3 regions of the Exiguobacterium sp. OS-77 genome follow, and region 3 is predicted to be linked to each of the others. Evidence: riboswitches for the same ligand, from Rfam matches in the RefSeq annotation. Region 3 holds a riboswitch; each other region holds the start of a gene.

What was found. Region 3 has a riboswitch for S-adenosylmethionine ahead of metK (methionine adenosyltransferase). Riboswitches for the same ligand answer to the same signal wherever they lie in the genome.
Region 1: another riboswitch for S-adenosylmethionine. It lies ahead of msrA (peptide-methionine (S)-S-oxide reductase MsrA); the one in region 3 lies ahead of metK (methionine adenosyltransferase).
Region 2: another riboswitch for S-adenosylmethionine. It lies ahead of EXG77_RS02680 (methionine ABC transporter ATP-binding protein); the one in region 3 lies ahead of metK (methionine adenosyltransferase).

What each region holds. Positions count from the first base shown of each region.
Region 1 is NZ_DF239008.1:2,747,288-2,751,545, reverse strand. Features, by position in the region: gene EXG77_RS14050 (MFS transporter) at 1-356, opposite strand, end outside; gene EXG77_RS14045 (winged helix-turn-helix domain-containing protein) at 386-985, opposite strand; gene msrA (peptide-methionine (S)-S-oxide reductase MsrA) at 1,217-1,747, opposite strand; SAM riboswitch class I at 1,843-1,946, opposite strand; gene EXG77_RS14035 (M20 family metallopeptidase) at 2,009-3,187, opposite strand; gene EXG77_RS14030 (putative quinol monooxygenase) at 3,265-3,558, shown strand; gene EXG77_RS14025 (SH3 domain-containing protein) at 3,617-4,258, opposite strand, start outside.
Region 2 is NZ_DF239008.1:560,511-564,768, forward strand. Features, by position in the region: gene EXG77_RS02670 (MetQ/NlpA family ABC transporter substrate-binding protein) at 1-526, opposite strand, end outside; gene EXG77_RS02675 (methionine ABC transporter permease) at 554-1,219, opposite strand; gene EXG77_RS02680 (methionine ABC transporter ATP-binding protein) at 1,209-2,222, opposite strand; SAM riboswitch class I at 2,307-2,412, opposite strand; gene EXG77_RS02685 (aminotransferase class I/II-fold pyridoxal phosphate-dependent enzyme) at 2,475-3,662, opposite strand; gene EXG77_RS02690 (alpha-glucosidase) at 3,811-4,258, shown strand, end outside.
Region 3 is NZ_DF239008.1:809,749-814,006, forward strand. Features, by position in the region: gene pckA (phosphoenolpyruvate carboxykinase (ATP)) at 1-1,498, opposite strand, end outside; SAM riboswitch class I at 1,733-1,859, shown strand; gene metK (methionine adenosyltransferase) at 1,988-3,196, shown strand; gene EXG77_RS03945 (GNAT family N-acetyltransferase) at 3,334-3,822, shown strand; gene EXG77_RS03950 (serine aminopeptidase domain-containing protein) at 3,901-4,258, shown strand, end outside.

The DNA.
Region 1 (4,258 bases), 1.9 Mb from region 3:
GCATCCACACTACCGAATAGCAAGGCGAATCCTAAAATCGTCAACAATGTAAGCTGATCGGCATGAAGTAATACGAGAAGACAGAGAATGAAACTGATTCGTAAAGCGCTCGAGATGCGCATGATCGTCGAACGTTTATAGCGATCGGATAAGACGCCACCGAACAACATGAGAAAAATACGGGGTAACAAGGTGGCCATGAGGACGAATCCGAGATATGACGCCTGGTTTAGCGTATGGATGACATACCATTGTTCAACAAATAAATAGGTTGATAGGGAGAGGGCAGAGCACATACTGGACCCCCATAAAAATAAAAAAGATCGATTTTTAAACAGCGATTGTTGCGTATCCATTTCAACAGGCAGCATATGGCACCTCCGGTTTAGACGTCGTCATTCTCAAATAGTGGTTCATCAATTGCAAAGGCAGTCGTCATGATATAGAAGTGTTTTTTATCTTCTTCGTCTAGTGAAGGGGACCGTGTGAACTCGTCCAATAGAGCACGATATTTGGTAGCAAATTGCCGAAAATTGGCTTCAGACATCGTCAGTTCCTTTTGAAGCGATAAGCTCATCCAGTCTTCAACGTTTGAAGACACAGGAGAAAAAGCAGTAGTTGGAGCGGTGAGGACGCGTGTCTTTGCTCGGTCCAATACCTCAAGATACGACTGCCGGGTCGCTTCATTCGTCTCGACGAAGTTCAGTAGATGATCGGCAGGAATGTAGCCTCGAGCAATCGCTTGATAGTATTTCAATAGATTGCCGCCCTGTTCTTCCGTCCGGACGAGGCGAATCAAGTCATGCTTTTCAAGTTCTCGTACATGATAGAGGATCTTTGCGCGGGATAACGTCAGCAAGTGGGCTAACTGATGTACCGTATGTGGTTTTTCGACGAGAAACATGAGGATTTTTGTTCGTAACGGATCACTGATCACTTTTAACTGTTCATAGCTCTCTAATATGTGAATCGCTTTTTGTTCCATGCAATCATCTCCTTTTTAACCGGTTAATTTTTATTAACCGTAAAACAAAAGACTTCATTTGTAAACGATTACAAATTTGTGTGAGGGTGTTGGTAAAGAAGACATCATTTGTTTACATACAAAAAGACTGACTCCAGTGACATCTCGGTCATCCTCCACTTTCTACTGGAAAGTAGGGGAAGAACGAGATGTTTGAAATCAGTCTAAGCTACTGTATGTGGTTCGAGGTGATTAGACCGTCGTCGTATCTTTCCATTCCTGCTCGATGAAAGCATCGCGACCAGAGGCAGCACGATCTTTTTTATAGTGTTCTGGATTTTTCTTATGGAAGTCTTGATGGTACTCTTCCGCCGGATAAAATTCAGAAGCGGCATCGATCCGCGTCACGATGGGTTGTTTGAAACGATTGCTTGCAGCAAGGGCGTCACGGGAAGCGATTGCTGCTTCATGCTGCGCATCCGTATGATAGAAAATCGCTGGTGCGTACTGCGTGCCACGATCTTGGAATTGACCTTCTGCATCCGTCGGATCCGTTTGTGGCCAGTAGAGTTCGAGCAGACGCTCGTACGGGAATAGGCTCGGATCAAACGTGATTTGGACGACTTCGAGATGTCCCGTCGTTCCTGTTTTGACTTGCTCATACGTCGGATTGTCGACGTGACCGCCCATGTAACCTGATACGATTCCCTCGATTCCTGGTAATTCTTCAAATGGTGTCACCATGCACCAAAAACATCCACCTGCAAATGTTGCTTTTTCCATCCGTCTCTTCCTCTCCGTGGGAAATTCCCATTGTATGTCTGACAGCGAGAAAAACGAAAACGACTCCTTCGCTTGGTTGCAAAAGGAGTCGCCGCTTTTTATCAACCAAAGCTTTCGCTTTGCTGGTCGTAGCACCTTGCTATACGCAGGTTGCTGGGACGTCATCGATCCAGATCTCTCGGTCCACTCTTGATAAGGGTATATGAAGTTGATGTCATTCGTTATCATTGTTGTGATGATACCATTCACATAGAAATAAAGTCAATCCTTAGGTTTCAAGGCACGTAAAACCGTCGCTCCGAGTGTTTTCGCACCAACCAATAACGCTTGTTCGTTGATCTCGTACTGCGGATGATGCTGTGGATGATTGATGCGACCGTCCGTATATCCGGAGCCGGTAAAGAAGTAACTTCCCGGGACGTGTGTTAGATAATGTGCGAAGTCGTCCGCCGCCATCATCGGTGTGAGTGACCGGACAGATGCTTCCGGTAAGAAAGAAGCAGCTTCCTGAACGAGTTTTGTCTCGTCCGGATGATTCCAAAGCGCCGGGTAACCCGTCGTGAAGTCAATCGAATAAGTAGCACCGATGCCGGCACACGTCGTTTTGGCGACAAGGTCGACTTCTTGTCGGAGCTGATGCCGCAGGGTTTCATTGAACGTCCGGATCTCCCCGACGATGCGTGCTTCACCCGTGACGATGTTCGGCGCCGTTCCTGCGTGGAAGGATCCGATTGCGAGAACTGCTGGCTCAAATGGGTCGACCCGTCGACTGACAAGGTGTTGTAAGTTACAGACGAGTTGTGCCCCAGCGACGAGCGCATCTTTTGTTTTGTGCGGTGCCTGGGCATGCCCACCTTGACCATGAACGATGATTTCGAATTCGTCGATCGCACATAATGTATGTCCTTCCCGAAACCCAATCGTACCAACCGGTAAATCATTTTCGAGATGTGTCGCGAAAATCGCATCGACGCCTTCGAGAACGCCGGCTTCGATCATTTGGATGGCTCCGCCAGGAAAGACCTCTTCTCCATGCTGATGAATGATTCGAATCGTTCCTTGCAATTGATCCCGTAACGGATAGAGCGTAGCAGCAAGAGCCATCACCATCGCCGTATGCCCATCGTGTCCGCAAGCATGCATGACACCGGGATGGATTGACCGGAAAGCAAGTGTTGTCTCTTCTTGAAGTGGTAAAGCATCAAAATCTGCACGGACCGCAATCGTTGGGCCAGGGTGTTTGCCTTCGATCGTCGCGACGACACCACGACCTCCGACGGCTGTTTCGTGAGGGATGCCCCGTTCCGCGTAAAAGTTTGCAATTCGTTCTGGTGTGCGGACTTCCTGAAAAGAGAGTTCCGGATGTCGATGGAAATCACGCCGTAACGCGATCATCGTCGGTTCGAATTGTTCGAGTGCTTCAAAAAGTTGAGTTTGCATCTTCAAGCTCCTTTGACGTGTGTTTTTTCGTGAAAATGGGTACAGATACAGGTAATCACGAAAGGGGATAATGAAACATGGGAGAAATCGTCGTCAACGCTGTACTTACAATCAAAGCAGGACTCGCGGATCAAGTCTTTCCGATTTTAGAAACGGTCTATCATGCCGCACAAAAAGAGGAAGGATGCTTACGCTATTCCTTGCACCAATCGATCGAAGACGAGCATCAATTCATGCTGTATGAAGTGTATCAGGACGAAGAGGCACTTGAAGCGCATATCGCATCCGATCACTATAAAGCATACCGTGAACAGATCGAGTTATACTTGATGGATCGACAAGTAACGAAATACGTCGAGATGACATTCTGACGTGTTGCGATAAGAAGAGACGAAGCCGTCGAATTCGACGGCTTCGTCTTTTTTTGTCTTACATCGATTTAAATCCGAGGAAATGCTCTTGCCAACGCGGTTCATAAATCGAATTGATTTGGAGCTGTGAACCGCCCGCATGGATGAAGTGTTCGCTATCGAGCATGATTCCGATATGCGATGGACCATCCGTGTAGGTGTTCTGGAAGAAGACGATATCCGAGCGTTTACCACTCGAGATACTCGTCCGGCGATTCGTAAAGAAAGCACCGTACCAGTAGCCGCGAACGTTCGTCCGACCACCGTATTTTCCAGCCTTATTTGTCGCGTAGTGAATCAAACCGGAACAATCGAAGCCACCGTTCACGGCATTTTGCGATCCCCATGTGTAAGGTGTACCGATATGTTGGACGGCTGCTTGAATCAGCTTTTCACCGCGCGTGTTATTCTTTTTAATGACCCGTTTATCGGACGTAATCGTCACAGCTGAGACCGGAAGATAGACGGGTGTCCAGCCTGACTGGATGACATAGAAGTTTCCGACCCGGTGACGCGGATAAACACGTTTGCCTTGCTCAACGAGTCCGCTGCCTTTTGGACTGGTTGGACTCGAAAAGAAGGATGTCGTCTGTTTGACGGTATAGATTTTCGTTCGATTGATTGCTTTTTGTGTCAGTTTCATATCGGGTTTGCTCGTGCT
Region 2 (4,258 bases), 250 kb from region 3:
TCGGATTCTTGACGATATCTTTTTCTGAAACGGTCAGAGGATCAGCATCCGGCTTGAGTTCAATCCACCCTTGTTCCGCAAGCAAGTTCAGTGCCCGTGCTTGGTTCGTCGGATCATTCGGCGTCGCGACTTCAGCACCTGTCTTGACGTCGTCAAGTGTCTTCGCTGTTTTACTGTATAGTCCCATCGGTGCTGTCGGAACCGTGATCAGTCCTTTTAAGTCGAGATTCTTTTCTTTAGAAAACGTTTTTAGATAGATCGAGTGTTGGAACAAGTTGGCGTCGATATTGCCGCTACCGAGGGCGATGTTCGGTTGAATGTAATCGCTGAACTCGACGATTTCGACTTTATAGCCTTTCTTTTCGAGTTGTGGCTGAATCGCTTGTTTGACCATGTCGCTATACGGACCGCTCGTCGCCCCGATCTTGATCGTCTTGTTTTTTTCATCAGCGCTGCTGTCTCCACATCCTGCGAGGACTCCTGCACCGAGTAAGGCTGTTGCTAAAAAGGCATATCGTTTTTTCATGATTCCACTCTCCCTTTGTATGTGTGATTAGCGTTTATCTGTTTTTCGCGCCAGTTGATTGCCAAGTGCTTGAATACTTTGAACGATGACGATGAGCACGACGATCGTCACGATCATGATGAGATTATCGTAGCGATAGTAACCGAAACGGATCGCGAGGTCACCGACACCACCGCCGCCGACGATACCAGCCATCGCTGAGAAGCCAATCAAGCTGATCGTCGTTAATGTGATGCCCTGAATGATGCCAGGGAGTGCTTCCGGTAAGAGGACACTGACGATGATCCGCAATGGTTTCGCCCCACAGGCTTCCGCTGCTTCGATTAGACCAGGCGGAATTTCACGGAGTGATGTTTCGACGAGTCGCGCGAGAAATGGAATCGCTGCGACACTGAGACTGACAGATGCTGCCGTCGGACCGATCGTATTGTCGAGTAAGAACTTCGTCAACGGAATGAGGGCGACCAACAAGATAATGAACGGTAGCGACCGGACGATGTTGACGACGAAGTCAAGAACACGGCGGACGGCAAGGTTTTGAAAAAATAATCCGCGGTCGGTGACAAACAAGAGAATTCCGAGCGGAATCCCGACGACCAATGCGAAAGCAAGTGAAATTCCGACCATCCATGCTGTCTCGCCGAGTGCCTTCAAGAGCTCAGGTAACATCGTTTGAATACGATCAAGCCACATCCTGAATCACCTCGAGTGCATGAAGTTCCGTCGCGAGCCAGTCGAGGGCAAGAGCGATTTGATCGGATGATCCCGTCAAGCTGACAATGAGGACACCGAAGGCGACGTCTTGAATGTAGTCGACCTTGCCGTGCAAGATGCTGACTGAGATATCGTAACGGCGGATCGCTTCTGATAACGTACTCTCACCGGTCTTTTCGCCCGTGAACTGCAAGCGGATGATCTTGCCTGGGGTTGCCTGTAAGATGCGTTCCGGCAATTCGATTTGTAGTGCCGTATCGACATAATGTTGCGTCACCGGATGCTTAGCTTGACTGAACAAGTCATAGGTTGAGGCGACTTCAACGACTTCACCTTGTGACATGACCGCGACACGATGGCAAATCTGTTTGACGACATCAATCTCATGCGTGATGAGGACGATCGTCAACCCGAGTCGTTCATTCAAATCCTTCAGCAGTTCAAGGATCTGTAGTGTCGTAACGGGGTCAAGAGCGGATGTCGCTTCATCACATAACAAGACGGTCGGATTGTTTGCGAGTGCCCGGGCAATCCCGACGCGCTGTTTCTGCCCACCGCTTAATTGACTCGGGAAGTTCGTCTCAAATCCTTCAAGTCCGACGAGCGAGACGAGTTCGCGAATCCGCTCCGGGAAATCTGCTCGTTTGACGCCAGCGGCCTTGAGCGCAAAAGCGATGTTATCTGCGACGTTGCGCGACTGAATCAATTGGAAATGTTGAAAGATCATTCCTGTCCGCAAGCGAAGTTGACGCAAATCTGCTTTTGACATCCCGCCGAGCGAGACACCGTCGACCTTGACGGTTCCTTGTGTCGGATGCTCGAGCCCGTTGATTAGGCGAAGCAACGTACTTTTACCGGCACCGGACTCACCGATGATTCCGAAGATTTCTCCTTTTTGGATCGTCAAATCGACATCCCGTAAGGCAAAAATCGGGGTCCGATCTCGGACGAACCGTTTTGTAATGTGTTTGAATTCAATCATCCGCTCATCTCCTCATACAAAAAAAGTCGCTTTTTCCTAGTAGCGGAGCAACCAGAAAAAAGCGACGAAAGTGTAAGATTTCGTAACTTATCTCTCAGAATGAAAATCATTCTGTAGGATGTGGCACCGTTCCTTACAGGTGGTTGCCGGACGTCGTTGGGCCTAATCCCTCGGTCGCTCTCGATAAGTAGTTATGCTGTTGGGACTTACTTTAACGGAAATGATTCCCATCTGTCAAATGTTTTTTCAGAATTATTCCGCAACAGGTGTCCGGAATAGGTTGAGCGTTCCGATTCGATCGACGGCTTCTTCTAGACGTTCGACGTCAGCAATCAAGCTGATCCGGACGTAGCCTTCACCGTGTTCGCCGAAGAAGGATCCAGGGGTCACAGCGACGTGCGCTTCGTCAAGGAGATGATCGGTGAAGCTCTGGGACGTGTAACCTTCCGGAACAGGAAGCCAGACGAAGAAGGAACCGCCCGGGCGTGGTCCACTCCAGCCGATTGCATCAAGTTTTGCGAACAACGCATCGCGTCGTGTTTCATACAAGCGACTTAACTCACGGACGCACGTCTGGTCACTCGTGAGGGCGACGGTCGCCGCATGCTGAATCGGTGTGAAGGCACTGACGTAGAGATGTTCTTGGTACGTTTCGATGCTTGAGATGACGGACGGATTTCCGATGGCAAAGGCAATCCGGAAGCCGGACATGTTGAAGCGTTTTGAGAGTGAGAATAGCTCGATTCCGACGTCTTTCGCCCCTTCCGTCTGCAAGAAACTTCGCGTCGGACCATCGAAACTGATACCGCCGTATGCTAAGTCATGAACGACACAGATATCATGGGCATCGGCGAAAGCGACTGTCTGTTCGAAGGCTTCTGCCGTCGCGGTCGCACCCGTCGGATTACTCGGGTAGTTGAGGAACAACATCCGGGCACGCTCAACGTCCGTCGTATCAAGTAAGTCATAATCCGGCAAGAAATCATTTTTCTCGAGCAACGGAAGCGTAATCGGGTAAGCGCCAGCAAGTGCTGCACCAGACAGGTAATCCGGGTATCCTGGATCCGGGACGATGACACCTTCTCCAGGGTTGACGATCGTCTGCGGTAAGGCGACGATTCCGGCTTTACTGCCGAGGAGAATCGCGACTTCCGTTGCCGGATCGATCGTGACACCGAATTCAGTCGCGTAAAAGTTTGAGACAGCTTGTTTTAGAAAATCATGTCCACGAAATGGTGGATATTGAAGGTTCGTTGGCTCGTCGATAGCTTGTTTTAAGGCATCGAGAATATGTACAGGCGTCGTTTGGTCGGGTGTTCCTTGACCAAGTGTGATGACATCATGTCCGGCAGCTTTTACAGCACCGATTCGGTTCGCAAGTTCAGCGAAGACGGGAGCAGGAAGCCGATCAATGGCGATGGATGGAGCGAAATGTTTCATGGATGAATGCCTCCTTCGTGGTATTGTCGTCAAGGATAACGAATATTCAGTCAAAAGAAAAGAACTTTTTCGAAATTTAAAAAAATTGTCGGATAAACAGGTACAGATAAGTGGAGCGGGAATAAAGAGTAGGGAGAGGAGTGGGAAGATGAAGCGAGCTAACTGGAAAGAGGCAGTCGTCTATCAAGTCTACTGGCGTAGCTTTAAAGATTCGAACGGGGATGGGATCGGTGATTTAAGAGGTGTCATCGAGAAGCTTGATTACATCGCTTCACTTGGTGTCGATGTCGTGTGGTTGAATCCGTGTTATCGTTCCCCGGACGTCGATAACGGCTATGATATTGCCGATTATTACGAGATCATGGAAAAAGCGGGAACGATGGGGGATCTACAGGAGTTGATCACGGCCGCTCATGCCCGTGGATTGAAGGTCATTCTCGATTTAGTCGTGAACCATACGAGTGACCAGCATGACTGGTTCCGTCAGTCATGTGAGCGGATCAACGATAAGGATGACTGGTACATCTGGCAGGATGGCACGAAAGAGACGCCTCCGAACAACTGGCGCTCGTACTTTGCGCCAAGTCCGTGGACGT
Region 3 (4,258 bases):
TCTCAGCAAGCGAACGCGCTTGTGTGTCGTATTCGTCCGGATTCGACCAGACGCGTACCGGGTTGAGTAACTCACTTGGAACACCAGGAACTTCGAGCGGCATATGAAGTCCAAAGATCGGGTGTTCTTCTGTTGGAATCGTTGCAAGTGTGCCGTTAACGGCAGCGTTGACCATCGTCCGTGTATACGATAGCTTCATGCGGCTACCTGTTCCGTAAGCACCGCCTGTCCAGCCCGTGTTGACGAGATAAACGGTAACACCATGACGATCAATCAATTCGCCGAGCATCGTCGCATACTTTTCAGGCATCAGTGGAAGGAATGGTGAACCGAAGCACGTCGAGAAGGTCGCTTCTGGTTCCGTGACCCCACGTTCTGTTCCAGCGAGTTTTGATGTATATCCTGATAGGAAGTGATACATCGCTTGTTCTTTCGTCAATTTGCTGATCGGGGGCAAGACGCCGTACGCATCAGCTGTCAAGAAGACAATCGTCTTCGGATGACCAGCGCGTGACGGAACAGCGATGTTATCGATTGCCGTAATCGGATAAGCAGCACGCGTATTTTCCGTCAACGATGTATCATCGTAATCAGGATGACGGGCTTCGTCGAGTACGACGTTCTCAAGGACGGTTCCGAAACGGATCGCGTCAAAGATTTGCGGTTCTTTTTCACGCGATAGATTGACCGTCTTCGCGTAACATCCGCCTTCGATGTTGAAGACACCATCGTGCGACCAACCATGCTCATCGTCACCGATCAATTGACGGCTATCATCGGCTGAAAGGGTGGTCTTACCAGTACCAGATAGACCGAAGAACAAGGCGACGTCGCCTTCGTGTCCGACGTTTGCCGAGCAGTGCATCGAAAGGACGTTTTCTTGTGGCAAGAGGTAGTTCATGACGGAAAAGATCGACTTTTTGATTTCTCCAGCGTATTCCGTTCCACCGATCAAGACGATTCGGTGTTCGAACGACATCGCGATGAACGTCTCGGAGTTCGTTCCGTCAACGGCAGGATCTGCTTTGAAATGTGGCGCGTAGACGACCGTGAACGGTTCGAAGGCAGCCACTTCAGGATACTCGCGTAAAAAGAGTTGTTTGGCAAACAGGTTATGCCAAGCATATTGTGTGAGCACACGGACCGGAAGGGTGAAGTGCGTATCTGCTCCAGCAGCAGCTTCTGTGTAGTAGAGATGATCAGCTTCGTTCATGTAACGAAGAACCTTTTGCAACAATTGTTCAAATTTGTCTCCATCCATTGGTTGGTTGACATGACCCCAATCAATGTGAGACTCGCAGGAAGAATCACGGACGATGAACTTATCTTTTGGTGAACGACCTGTAAATTTCCCCGTTTCTACAGATAATGCGCCGTTCTCAGCAAGGACACCTTCTTCGTTTCGAATCGCATGTTCGACAAGTTCAGCAACAGATAGTTGTTTGAACACATGCTCTTTCTTGAGTAGTTCTTCGATATTCAGGACCGTCATCGGCATCCTGACCCCACCTTTCCCCTACGTTGGTTTTGGCTCACTGTATTTAGTATGACACATTTATTATATATGACATACTAAAGAGAGAGCAATCATTTTCTAGTGCTGATTTCTATTTATCTGGAAACGCTTTCAGCATTAACAGTTTAACATCTCTTTCAAAAAGTTTCGACTAGAATTTGAAACCTTGCTTGACAGAGTAGTTACAACTTTATATCATGTAATTCGTAACGGATACTCTTATTCTGAGCAGGTGGAGGGAACAAGGCCCGAAGAAACCCGGCAACCGTCCTACATTAATTCACATATTAATGAGGGAAAAGGTGCTCTCCTGAAGCGAAGTAAACACTTCGAACGATAAGAGGGTAAAGGAAGAACGCACAACCTTTCCCTGACCATTTTTTGGACTTGGAAAGGTTTTTTTCATTTTACCGTCCCACTCAACTAGGGGAAATGAGTACACCGTCAAATTCTTTTTTGGGAGGGTCATACATGACAAACCTTAATCGCCGACTATTCACGTCGGAGTCAGTCACTGAAGGTCATCCAGATAAAATCTGTGACCAAATTTCGGATTCAATTCTTGATGCAATCCTCGCAGCGGATCCAAACGCGCGTGTTGCGGCAGAAACTTCTGTTACAACAGGTCTCGTTCTCGTTGCAGGTGAGATCACGACATCCACTTACGTCGACATTCCAAAAGTCGTTCGTGAAACGATTCGTGAGATCGGTTATACACGCGCGAAATACGGTTTCGACGCGGACACATGTGCTGTATTGACATCAATCGATGAGCAATCAGCAGACATCGCTCTTGGTGTAGACCAAGCGCTTGAAGCACGTGAAGGTAGCATGTCTGATGCAGAAATCGATGCAATCGGTGCAGGAGACCAAGGTCTCATGTTCGGTTACGCAACGAAAGAAACACCAGAACTCATGCCACTTCCAATCTCGCTTTCACACCGTCTCGCACGCCGTTTGGCAGAAGTGCGTAAAAACGGTCAACTCGACTACCTTCGTCCGGACGGAAAAACACAAGTCACGGTCGAATACAACGAGAACAACGAGCCGGTTCGTGTCGATACGATCGTCATCTCGACACAACACGCGGAAGAAGTTACGCTTGAGCAAATTCAAGCTGACTTGAAAGAACACGTCATCACACCGGTCATCCCGGCTGAATACATCGACGCAGCAACGAAATTCTTCATCAATCCAACTGGTCGTTTCGTCATCGGCGGACCACAAGGAGATGCTGGATTGACGGGTCGTAAGATCATCGTTGATACGTATGGTGGATACGCACGCCACGGCGGTGGAGCATTCTCTGGTAAAGATCCAACAAAAGTCGACCGTTCAGCTGCATACGCAGCACGTTACGTCGCGAAGAACCTCGTTGCTGCAGGTCTTGCAGACAAAGCAGAAGTTCAACTCGCGTACGCAATCGGTGTCGCGCACCCGGTATCAATCGCGGTTGATACATTCGGTACAGGAAAACTTCCTGAAGCACAACTCGTCGAATTGGTTGCTGAAAACTTTGATCTTCGTCCGGCTGGAATCATCAACATGCTTGATCTCCGTCGTCCGATCTATCGTCAAACAGCTGCATACGGTCACTTCGGTCGTACAGATGTTGAGCTTCCATGGGAGCAAACAGATAAAGCAGCAGTTCTTGAAGAACAAGCAAAACGTTTCGCATAATCAAAAAGTCCGAGAACCCTATGCGGGTTTTCGGACTTTTTTGTTTACGGGGAACTTTGCAGGAAACGAATGTTTTTTCTAGAAGAGGGTAAAAGTACATGAGTCGATTCGTATGAATACAAAGGGGGGTTCCGATTATGGAAATACGCGAAGCTATTCCAGCCGATGCAGGACGTATTCATGACATTGCCGTCACATCCTGGTTGGATACGTATGCAGAAATCTATTCCGAGCGCTCGAAAGCGCATTTCGTGCAGGAAGCGTATCCGCAAGAGGAGGTTGTTCGTGCGATCCGGACGGCAGAAGAAGCACGGGGAGAGTATTTTTATGTCGGAATCATCGATGAGGAAATCGTCGGTTTCATTCATGCTATTGATGTTGAGGGAACGTGGGAAATCATTCGTCTGTACGTCTTACCGAAATATCAGCAAAACGGAATCGGACGACGATTGATCCGTGAACTCGAACGACAAGGAGCCGTCCCACTCGAAGTATACGTGGAGGCACGTAACTATAAAGCGCGTCAGTTCTTGATCTCATTCGGTTTTGAAGAACTCAGTGAGATGACGGAAGAAGTCTTTGGGCAAGTAGAATCTGTCATTCGCCTTCGCCATGTCGCCTCGTGAAATCCGTCTTGGGACGGTTTTGTGTGCGTTTGAAATAAGGTATCGTAAATAGGAAGTATGAAGTGAAGAGGTGAGTTTGTGGTTGAACAACCAACAGGAATCATCGTATTAGTCTATCCGTTACAACTGCGTGCCCGTCCGAGTGAAGCTTTGATTCGGGTACTCGAACGAGAGTATGAAGTATTGCTCGTCGACGCCCCACGTCGTATCTCGTTTGAAGAACATGGTCAACTGTTAAAAGAAGCATTACGTGAAGCCGGGAAACGCAAGCTACCGATTCATATCGTCGCCTGTAGCATGGGCGCACTCGTCGTCAATCGTCTGTTGCAAGAATATGAATTACCGGTAGCAAGCCTTGCATTCATTTCACCGTTGTTTGATTGGCACCCTTCGAAACAACTCGGAGGCGTCAAACAAGTCTTCGCAAGTGCGTTCG